2 regions of the Ideonella sp. P3_A4 genome follow, and region 2 is predicted to be linked to the other one. Evidence: predicted binding sites of a transcription regulator. Region 2 holds the regulator's gene; the other holds the start of a gene.

Region 1 (4,690 bases), on a different contig from region 2:
TCGAGGTGACGTGGTGCACCACCAGGGTGCCGCGCAGCAGGGTGCCGGCGTCCAGTTCGATCACGCAATCATTGATGTTCACGCCCGGCTCGACCATCGGCATGTCCGACGGCATGAACAGCGCGCAGCCGCCCACGCTCACGTCCAGCACGCGCAGCTCGAGCACCATGTCGGGAATGGCCGGGTGGCGAAAGCGCGCGGTCGGCGCGCTGCGCTCCAGCGTGCGCACACGAAATGCGTTGCGGCGCTGGAAGCGGAACAGTTCACGCGGCATCGCCGCTTGCAGCACGCAATGCTGTCGGCCATGCACCAGCATGCGGTCGGCCACGTCGAACTGCAGCTTGATCTGGTCGAGGTAGCCCACGGCAACCGCTTCGTCGGCTTCGACCAGGCGGTGCACGGCCGGTGCCATCAGGTCAGCCGTGAAGGCGATCTTGCCTTGGGCGCCATCGATGGTCCACAGCGTGGTCGAGTAGGCCGAACCGTCGGAGCCGTTCAAGTTGATCGTCACGCCACGGTCCATCAAGGACTTCAGCAGCGACTTCACCTCCACCGGATCGCCGACGCGGAAGGATTCAACCGCCCCGGGTTGCCCCAGAGCGTCCAGCGTGGCGGGTTGGGTGTCGGAGTACATGGCGCGCGAGGGCTCAGTGCAGAGTCTTGGTTTTGCCGTGCATCAGCTTGTCCAGGTCCTCGAGCCAGGGCTCGGCCAGGTGGCGGATCTCGGCGTCGTTCAGCAAGATACGCTGCATGATGCGCGACTTCGTCTTCGATTCTTCGGCCTGCAGGTTCTTTTCCTTCGCCGCATGCTTGAGTTGTGAAATCAGCACGGCGCAGGCCCCTTCCAGTTTGACGACCTCGTCCCAATTGCCGGTGCGGGCGGCTTCCAGCATGTCAGCGCTGGCGCGCTCGATGGCTTCGTAATAGTTCAGCAAAGTGTGGCTCATGGTGGCGACTCTCGGCGATGACAGCGATTGAAGGAAATCAGTTTGAATTGGCGATCTGGCCGCCGATCTCGCGCCAGGCTTGGCGCAGCGGCTCCATGAGGCTGACGCATTCGTCCAGCAGGGCCTCGTCGTTGCGCACATTGGCCAGCGTCAGGCGCTGGGCCAGGTAGGCGTACAGCGCATTCAGGTCACGCGCCAGCGGGCCGCCTTCGGCCACGTTCAGGCTGGCCTTCAGGCCTTCCTCGACGATGCGCGCGGCGCGGCCGATGGCCTTGCCCTTCTTTTCGATCTCGCCGTTGCGCATCGCGCCGCGGGCCTGGGTGATCGACTCCATGTAGCCGTCGAACAGCAGGCTGATCAGCTTGTGGGGCGATGCGTCCTCGACACTGGTCTCCACACCCACCTGGCGGTAGGCGTTGTTCATGCCGCCGGAGCGGCCGAAGGGCGAAGCAAGTTGCGGGCTGTACATGGTGTCTTGGGTGGTAAATCTGTGTGACCGTCCCTTTGCTTATCGGCCCACATTTCACCCAGCTTGAGGCCGGCCAAGCCATCGAACTGGACGGGGTTTTCCGCCACTCATCGGCTCAAGAAAACCGGGCCTATTTGCTTGACATCCAAATGAAAAAAGCGCCCCGCAGGGCGCTTGCTTCAGGCMTGAACCAGGCGGCGGGTCAGCCCAGCGCCGCCAGCTGCTGCGTCACGTAAGACGACAAGGCGTTCAGCTTGGCCATCGAGGTGTCCAGCGCCTCGTACTGGGCGCGGAAACGCGCCTCGGTATGGGTCAACCGGTCTTCCATCTGGTCTTGCCGGTCGTCATTGCGCTTGACGTGCGACTCCAGGCTGGTTTGCAGCGTTTCCAGGCTGCCGTCTTCGCCCAGCACGGCCTTGCCCAGGTCCTTGAAACGGTCCATGAAGCCCGATGCGCCACTGTTGGCACCGTCGGTGGACAGCAGCTTGCGCAGCTCTTCCGGGTTGGCCAGCGCATCGTCCAGCTTGGAGGTCGCCGTGGTCAGCGAGCCGTCTTCCTTCATCGTGATGCCGATCTCGGACAGGCGGCTCCAGGCGCTGGAGGCGCTGCTGCCCTGGTTGATCACGCCGCGCAACTGCCATTGCAGGCCGATCGTCGTACGGTCGCCCTGCAGCGGGCCGCCGGTCTTGGTCGCGGCGTTGTATTTGGTCTGGTCCTTGATGTAGGCCGCCAGCTCGTTGAACGCGGTGACGAACTCGCCGATCGCGGTCTTCACCGCCTCGTTGTCGTTGGCCACGACCACTTCGACCGGGGTCGCGGTTTCCTTGGTCAGCGTCAGGGTCAGGTTGTCCGATACGCCGGTGAGGGTATTGGTCTTCGATTCGACGTCGATGCCGTTGACCTTGGCCTTGGCATTGCCCGCGGCCTGGTTCAGCGCCATCGGGGTGCCGACCACGGCAGCGTCATAGCCCAGCACCGACAAGCCGGTGGCGGCGTCGTTGTCGTCGACGTTTTCGGTGGCGGTGATCTTGAAGCCGTTCTCGGCGCCAGTGGCGTCGGAGCGGATCGACAGGCGGGCGCCGTTCGCGTCGTTGACGATCGTGGCCGTCACGCCGGCGCCGGCGCTGTTGATCTTGTCGCGGATGTCGGACAGGCTGGTGTCGTCCGAGCCGATGGTGATGGTCTTGGGGGATCCCCGTCCGGTGAACGTCGTGCCGTTCCAGGTGCCGAGCTCGATCTGCAAACTGCCGTCGCCCAGCTCACTGGACGAACTGGGCAGCGCGGTGGCGGTCGTGACGGTCTGGCTCGACGCCAGCTGCGACACGGTGACCGAGTAGCGGCCTGGCGACGCGCCGGTGGTCGTGCTGCCACTGACGATGGTGCCGTCGCTGGAGGTGGCCGTGGTCTGGCCCCACAGTGTGAGCGAGCTGATCGCGCCAGCCTTGTCGCTCATCGCGGAGACCAGGCTTTGCAGCTTGCCCACCGACGACAACTGGGTCTTGATGCTGGCAGTTTCGGCGGTGAGCAGTTCGACGGGCTTGCGCTCGACGCTCATCAGCGCCGAGATGATGCTTTCCGACTGCAGGCCGCTGCCGACCCCGAGGGAGCTGATGGTGGGCATGGTGGTCCTTGGATTCCTGTCGTGGTCTTCGGCCGTCTGGGCGGGAACTTAAGACCCTTTTCCGTTCCCGGGAATGAAAACGCGCCGCTCAGGCATCCCGGCGGCGCGCATCAGAAGCCAAAAGTGATCCGGGATCAGCCTTGCAGCAGACGCATCACCTGCTGCGGCAGCTGGTTGGCCTGAGCCACCATCGCGGTGCCGGCCTGTTGCAGGATCTGCGCTCGGCTCATCGCCGCGGTTTCAGCCGCGAAGTCCGCATCCATGATCCGGCTTCGGGCCGCCGCCTGGTTCTCGACCGACTGCTGCAGGTTCGAGATGATCGCGTCGAACCGGCTTTGCGTGGCGCCGAAGGTCGCCCGGGTGTTGTTGACGTTGTCGATCGCCAGGTCGATGTTGTCGATCACCGTCGCGATGTCGCCGACCGTGGCCGCTGCGTCGATCGCCGCCGAGGTGGCCGTGATCGCCGCGATGTCGGTCGCGGTGGTCAGGTTCTCGGTGGTGATGTCGATGATGTCGTCCGGGCCAGTGTTGGCGCCGATCTGGAAGGTCAGCGTCGTCGCGTCCGCGCCCAGGATGCGCTGGCCGTTGAAAGTCGTGCCGCCGAGCACTCGGCTGATTTCCGACTGCAGCTCGGTGAATTCCTTGTTCAGCGAGTCCTTGTCGGAGCTCGAGTTGGTCGCGTTGCGAGCCTGGATCGCCAGTTCGCGCATCCGCTGCAGGGCGTCGCCGACCTTGCTCAGCGCGCCTTCAGCGGTCTGCGCCAGCGAGATGCCGTCGTTGGCATTGCGGATCGCGACGTTCATGCCACGCACTTGGGCGTTCATGCGTTCGGCGATCGCGAGGCCCGCGGCGTCGTCCTTGGCTGAGTTGACACGCATGCCTGAGGACAGGCGCTGCATGGCCGTCGACAGCGCCGACTGCGAAGAATTCAGGTTGCGTTGCGCGTTGAGCGACGCAATGTTGGTGTTGATGGTCTGTGGCATGTGAGCACCTCGTTGAAACTCGACCGCGCCCGGCGAGAAGGCCGGCTATCCAGAAGAAGCGGCGAACAACCGCCCCTTCCATAAAGCCCGGCACCCTCACCGTCGAACAAGAGGCGCTTTCGGCGCCTCCGGTCTCGRCAGTGCTTGTCGGACCACGCCCCGATTTGCATTGGAGCGATGGAATGGATTCTGAAGAGGCTTGGGTGGTCGTAATGCCGGGAAATGAAGCCTGGAAAACCGCCATTTCCGACCCGTCAAAAGGCGAAGCCCCCGTCGGCGGGTGGCCGGCGGGGGCTTCGTGAGGTTTTGCTCACGCGGCCGGTGGGCCGCGGGTTGCGCTCTGCGCTTGAGGACCTTAGCGCAGCAGGCTCAGGACCTGCTGGGGCAGCTGGTTGGCCTGCGCGACCATCGCGCTGCCGGCCTGCTGCAGGATCTGCGCTCGGCTCATGTTCGCCGTTTCAGAGGCGAAGTCCGCGTCCATGATCCGGCTGCGGGCTGCGCTCTGGGCTTCCACCGCCTGCTGCAGGTTGGCGATGATCGCGTCGAAGCGGCCTTGCGTGGCGCCGAAGGTGGCGCGCTGGTCGTTGATCGTGTCGATCGCGGTGTCGATGTTGTCGATCACCGTCGCGATGTCGCCCGAGGTGGCGGTCGCATCGATCACGGCCGTCGA
Region 2 (6,535 bases):
AGGAAGCCGAACCACGTCACGGCGTCGAAGCCCTTGTAGCCACTTTCACCGACCGTGGGTGTCTGCGGCAGATCGTCCACCCGTTTGGCGGAGGTCACTGCCACCGGGCGCAGCTTGCCGCTTCGGATCTGCTGCAGCACCGAGGGCACGGAAGAGACGTAGAGCTGCACCTGACCGCTGATCACGTCGGTCAGCGCCTGGTTCGCGCCCTTGTAGGGGACGTGCTGAATCGTGATGCCGGCGGTCTTCTGGAATTGCTCGCCGGTCAGATGCGCCACGGTGCCGTTGCCGGGCGACGCGAAGTTCAACTCGCCAGGCTTGGCCTTCGCCGCGGTCACCACGTCGGCCAAGGTCTTGAGTGGCGACGCGGCCGGTACCACGATGACCAGCGGCGCGGTGGCCATCAGGCCGATCGGCGTCAGGTCCTTCACCGGGTTGTAGGGCAGCTTGGCGTAGAGCGTCGGGTTGATCGCCAGGTTGCTGGTCTGTCCAAGCACGAGGGTGTAGCCGTCGGCTGGCGACTTGGCCACCGCGTCCACGCCCAGGTTGCCGCCGGCGCCGGGCTTGTTGTCGATCACGAAGGTCCAGCCGGTGCTGCTGGACACCTTCTGCGTCACCTCGCGGGCAATGATGTCGGTGCCGCCACCGGGCGGGAACGGAACCACCACGCGGATGGCTTTGGCGGGCCAGGCTTGGGCCAGCGCCGCGGCGCTGAAGAGGCTTGCTGCCACGGCGGCCAGAGTCGTTCGCATCACGTTCATGCTTGTCTCCATCACTTGAACCATGGGCTGGAGTATTGGCTTGCCGATAGATACAGTCCAATCAAAAGTTTCTTTTTATTCATTGATGGAGCTTTTGCAATGGACTTGCGAGACCTGCGTTACTTCGAGACCATTGCCGAGCTGGAACACATTGGCCGCGCCACCGAAAAGCTGCACCGAACGCAGCCGGCGTTGACCAGCTGCGTTCGCCGGCTGGAGCAGTCGTGCGGCGCACCGCTGCTCGAAAAGGCCGGCCGTGGCATTCGCCTCACGCCGGCCGGCAAGGTGCTGCTCAAGTGGGCCCGGCGCATGCGCTTCGACGCCGAAGACGCCAGGCGCGAAATCGGCGACATCGGCCGCGGGCTGTCGGGCCACATCCGCCTCGGCATCGTGCCGACTGCGTCGCAGTTCCTGTTGCCATTGGCGGCGAGGCAGCTGATCGTCGAGGCCCCGCAAGTGACGATCAAGACGGTGGTGGGTCTCGTCGACACGCTCAAGCCCATGCTGCGCAACGGCGACCTCGATCTGATGGTGGGCACCGAGACCACCGATGACGACGCCTTCGTGTCGCAGCGTCTGGCCGAGGACCACATCGTGGTGGCGGCCAGCGCGACCCATGCGACGCTGCAAGGAACGGCAGCGCTACGCGACCTGGTCGACCACCGGTGGGTGCTTCAGCCGCCTGGGGCGCCGACGCGCGACTGGCTCGATCACACGTTCGACAGGAAGCGCCTGCCGCGGCCCGTGGTGCAGATCGAGAGCACCATGCTTCTGACCTTGCCGGCATTGATCGCCGAAACCGGGCTGTTGAGCTTCATCTCACGCCGGCATCTCGAGGCGGCCGGTGACCGGTACCCGTTGCGAGAAGTGCGATTGAAGGAGACCACCATGCGCCGAAGACTGGTGGCCACCTACCGCGCGAGCAGCTACCTGTTGCCCGCCACCACGCGCCTCATCGCGTTGCTGGCTGAAGTCGGCAGCAAGGAGATGGCGGGATAGAGAGTGACGGGCGGAGCGACCGAATACCCCACAAACACCAACGCCTCCCGAAGGAGGCGTTGTGTTCGAGCGGAAGAACTCGTGCCGCCTGGTTTGCAGGCGGCACGGCCCGTCCTCGTCAGTCGTCGTTCAACAGGTCCAGCGGGCTGGAGATGGCCTTCTGGTAGGCCGCGAACACGTCGATGCGGCCGTAGCCGATCATGTTGTTGGGCCACGTCGTGGGCGAGGTGCCGCCGCAGGTCTGGTTCACCGGGTCGGTCACGCCGTCACGCTGCGCCGTCTTGCGGAACAGCTTCTCGACAGCGGCCGGGTTGCCCTTCAACGAGGGCACGGCCGACATCAGCAGGGCTGCGGCGCCGGCAACGTGCGGCGTGGCCATGCTGGTGCCGCTCATGGTCGTGTAGGTGTTCGGCGGGTAGGCCGAGAAGACGTTGACGCCAGGAGCGGAGACGTCGGGCTTGACACCCTTCACGTTGTTCACCGGGCCGCGGCTCGAGAAGCCTGCCAGCTTGTCGGCGCTGTCGGTTGCGCCGATCGTGAACGACAGCTGATAGATGGCCGGCGGGTCGGTGATCGTGCTGCAGTTCGGGCCGTCGTTGGCGGCCGCGGCGACGAACAGGATGCCGCCCTTGACGAGGTTGTTGACCGCTGCCTTGATTTCGGTGCCGACCGTGCAGCCTTCACCATCGGTGCAACCCCAGGAGTTGCTGATGATGTCCGGTGCCTTGTCCGGATCGGGGTTCTTGTTCTGCAGATCGGTCGGTGCCAGCATCCACTGCATGCACTCGATGTAGGTGGCCGGCGTGCCGTTGCCGGCGTTCATGTTGCGGCAGCCGATCCACTTCGCGCCGGGCGCGACGCCGACCTGGTGGGTGGCGTGGTCGTCGCCGGCGAAGGTGCCGGCGGTGTGGGTGCCATGGCCGTGGTCGTCACAAGGCTGCGGCGAGTTCGCCGGGCAGCTGCTGTTGGCGGTGTGGATGGCGTCGTGCCAGTTGTAGTTGTGGTCGGCGGTGCTGCCGTTCCAGCCGCGGTATTGCGACTTCAGCGCCGAGTGATCCCAGCGGTAGCCGGTGTCTTCGCCGGCGATGGTCACGCCTGCGCCCGTGACACCGGCGGCCCAGACCTGAGGTGCCTTGATCTTGTCGACGCCCCAGGCGATCGACTCGACGCCTGTCGGGGCTTCCGTCCGGCTGGCATCGCGCTGCGGCAACTGCACCTTGATGGACGGGTTCGGCTCGATGCGGCTGACTTCATCGCGAGCGGCCAGCGCCGCCATGTCGGCCGCCGAGAGCTTGGCGTAGACGACGTTGGCGATCCAGAACGCCTGGTATTCGATGCCGCGCGAATCCATCCAGGCACGCAGGCCGCCTTGCTGGGCATCGGCACGGTCGACCAGCGCATTGACCAGCGCGCGGCGCTTGGCCTTGTAGTCGGCACCCTGTGCGAGCGGCGCCACTGCTGGCGTCTTCTGGTCCTTGAGCACGATCAGTGCCTCGGCCCGCCCGTCGCGACGTGCTGCCGCGGCGAGATCGCCATTGATCTGCCCACCCCACGCCGCACCGCTGGCAATGGCCAGGGCGACCAGGGAAAGGCGGTGCAATCTGACGTTCGATTTGCTCATGACCTCGAATGCTCCTCAAAGTTGGGCGCTGGGATGGCGGCGCCCTTGCGCCGATGCAAGCGAGCGATTCTGCGCTCGGCATTGGTGCGAACAGGCCCCCTCGCTGATTCATGTTGAACATCGCGCCCCCCACGTCCATGGGGGGTACTCTCCCCAGTGGCACGACATGGCCGGCTAGCGCATCGGTCATGGCGACACGGGCGGTCAGCGAGACCGTGGCTTGAGCAGGTCGTAGCCACAGGTCAAAGGGTGGGCACGACCCAGAAACACCAACGCCTCCCGAAGGAGGCGTTGCTGACTGAGACCCTGAACTTAGCCGCGCTATCTCACCACTCGCGCAGCTTCACCCGCAGGCGGGCGATCGATTGGCTGTGCAGCTGGCACACACGCGATTCGGTCACGCCCAGCACGGCGGCGATTTCTTTCAAATTCATGTCGTGCTCGTAGTACATGCTCATCACGTACTGCTCACGCTCGGGCAGCTTCTTGATTGCTTCGACCAGCGCTTCGCGCATGCGGTGGTCTTGCAGCTGGGCCAGCGGGTTGCCGTCTTCGTTGGCCACGTGGCGGTCGAGGAACTCGTCGCCGCCTTCGTCACCCGACATGTCTTCCAGGTAGACCAGCTGGGTGCCGCGCACCTTGGTCAGCGTGTCTTGGTACTCGGTCAGCGTGACGCCCATTTCCTTGGCGATCTCGCTCTCCGCCGGGGCGCGGCCGAACGTCTGTTCCAGCTTGTGCACGGCGGTTTCGATTTCGCGCTGCTGGCGGCGGTTGCCGCGGCTCATCCAGTCGCTGCCGCGCAGCTCGTCGAGCATCGCGCCGCGGATGCGCTGGGTGGCGAAGGTTTCGAACTGCACACCCTGCTCGGTGTCGAAGCGGCCCATCGCGTCGTGCAGGCCGATCATGCCGACCTGGATCAGGTCGTCGATCTCCACGTTGGCCGGCAGTTTGGCGATCATCTGGTGCGCGAGGCGGCGCACCAGCGGGCTGTACTGCTTCAACATCGCATTGGCGTCGAGGCTTTGCATCGCGCTAGCGTCGAGGCGGCCGGTGGCGGTGTACATGGGCGGTCTCCGAGAGGAACGTGTTCGGGTCAGTAAGCGTGCAAGTCGTGACCCGCGCCGAGCGGGGCCACGCCGAAACCGGTGTCCGGCGTTTCGGGGTCGAGCAATTGGTTCGCGGCCAGGCGGGCGAGGGCCGGCGTGGCGAGCGAGGTCAGCGGGTCGCGCTTGTCGAGCCACACGGCTTCGCGCACCACAGCGCCGAGGAAGCTGTCGGCCGTTTCGGCCAGGCGCTCGGCAATGCGTTGCGCGGCCTTGGGCGCGCCGGCCATGCCGGTCAGCAGGTCAAAAGTCATCAGCCCGCTGCGCTGCGACAGCAGCTTCATCGAGGTGTAGGCGTCGGTCAGGCTGGCCGGGTCGAGCGTGGTGGTCAGCACGGTGCGCACTTCGCGCCGGCCGAGCAGGCGGACCAGGTCACGCGGGTTGGCGTGCAGCAGCAGCACATCGGCCTGCGGCGCGGCCGTCTCGACTGCGTTGAGCCAGGCTTCGCATGAGCCGCGGCTGTTGACATGGCGCAACGGCAGGCCCCGGGCAGCCAGGTATGACATGTTCGGGCCCAGCGATTCGATCGCTGCGGCGATGTCGATCTCGGCCATCGCGTTGGCACGCGGGGCGCTGTCGGCGGCGTCAATCACCAGGGCGTGCGCGCCCAGCTCGGTGAAGGCGCCGGCCAGCCGCTCGAGCAGGATCGGGGTGCAGTCCACGTGGGCGTTGAAGGCAATCGGCACCAGGCGCTGGCGGCGGCCGGAAGCGAACAGCCGGCGCAGGCCTTCAGCCTGGTCAACCGGGCCGGAGGCTTCGTCTTCGTTGGGGTAGGGCAGCGAGCGCATGGGGGTGTCGTCCAGTGCGTTCAGATGTGCAGCGAGGAGCCGCCGGCCGAGCGACCGCCACGGGTGGCGGTGGCGAACACCAGCTGCACGTCGTCGGCTTCGAGCTTCCAGGTCGGGCTGGTCGGGGCACGCAGCGCGCGTTGCACCAGGGCGTTGGGTGACAGGCGGTGCCAGTCTTCAGGCACGCGCTGGCCGTTGGCCACGCCCAGCACCTTCAGCTTGTGGCGGATCAGCGAGTCCAGCGCCGGGGCCAGCTTGACGGCTTCGTCGATCTTGCTCAGCACCACGCCCTTGCATTGGGCGGCGCGCCAGTTGGTAATCACCTCGTCGATCGTCTCGCCCTGGGCCGACGCGTCGACCACCAGCAGGCGCTGGATCGAGCGGTGGCTCAGCATGTCCAGCAGCTCGCGGGTGCGGCTGTCGCGCTGGGCCATGCCGGCGGTGTCGATCAGGACCATCTTCTTGCCCGACAGCAGTTCGAGCAGGTCTTCGAGCGAGGCGCGGTCGTGGGCGGTGTGGACCGGCACGCCGAGGATGCGGCCATAGGCGCGCAGTTGTTCGTGGGCGCCGACGCGGTAGGCGTCCAGCGTGATCAGGCCCAGGTTGGCGGCACCGTATTGCGTGGCGAAGGCGGCGGCCAGCTTGGCGGTGGTGGTGGTCTTGCCGACACCGGTGGAGCCGATCAGCGCGAACACGCCGCCTTGCTCTTCGAGTGCGGGTTCGACATCGCCGGCGTGCAGGTTGCGCTCCAGCACACCCGCGGCCCAGACGGCTTCGTCAGCGGCGTTGCCGGGCAGGGCGTCGACCAGCTTGCGGATCAGGCCGGGCGAGAAGCCGGCGTCGAGCAGCTTTTGCGCCAGCAGGGCCTGGCGCGGCTGGCGCTGCAGCTTTTCCATGAAGGCCAGAGCGCCGAAGCGGTCTTCGATCAGGCCCTTCATCGAGCGCAGCTCGTTCATCATGTCTTGCTGGTCGCGGCGGGCCGGGGCGTCTTCCAGCACCGGGGCGGCGGCCACGGTCGACAGCGAGGGCATCGCGAAATCCCGCGGCTCGGGGCGGGTGTCGCGCACGTCGTCGTGGCGCGGTTCCTGGGCACGCGGCATCGGGCGGCGGGCCGGGGCTTCGGGCGCGGCGGCGCGGGCCGGGGCACGCGGGGCGGGTTGAGCGGGCACGTGGTGGTCGGCGTGGACGCCGGCGCTGCCGATGTCGTCCTGGCCCATCGCGGCCTGGCGGCGCTTGAGCATGCGCTCACGCACATAGTCCTGG

The links. Region 2 encodes FliA, which starts transcription of late flagellar genes. Its sites were predicted from a motif close to CTAAAGTTTNNNNNNNNNNNGCCGNTA; they were not measured.
Region 1: fliD (flagellar filament capping protein FliD) is a predicted target of FliA. The motif match lies at 3,064-3,090, and genes of this name have one in related genera.

The regions. Positions count from the first base shown of each region.
Region 1 is NZ_JBFUGE010000298.1:1,984-6,673, reverse strand. It holds gene AC1DYI_RS21935 (flagellar brake protein) at 1-634, opposite strand, end outside; gene AC1DYI_RS21930 (flagellar protein FliT) at 648-947, opposite strand; gene fliS (flagellar export chaperone FliS) at 985-1,416, opposite strand; gene fliD (flagellar filament capping protein FliD) at 1,619-3,037, opposite strand; gene AC1DYI_RS21915 (flagellin domain-containing protein) at 3,172-4,020, opposite strand; gene AC1DYI_RS21910 (flagellin domain-containing protein) at 4,376-4,690, opposite strand, start outside.
Region 2 is NZ_JBFUGE010000097.1:8,873-15,407, forward strand. It holds gene AC1DYI_RS11775 (Bug family tripartite tricarboxylate transporter substrate binding protein) at 1-761, opposite strand, end outside; gene AC1DYI_RS11780 (LysR family transcriptional regulator) at 861-1,760, shown strand; gene AC1DYI_RS11785 (S8 family serine peptidase) at 1,879-3,360, opposite strand; gene AC1DYI_RS11790 (RNA polymerase sigma factor FliA) at 3,708-4,445, opposite strand; gene AC1DYI_RS11795 (P-loop NTPase family protein) at 4,475-5,272, opposite strand; gene flhF (flagellar biosynthesis protein FlhF) at 5,293-6,535, opposite strand, start outside.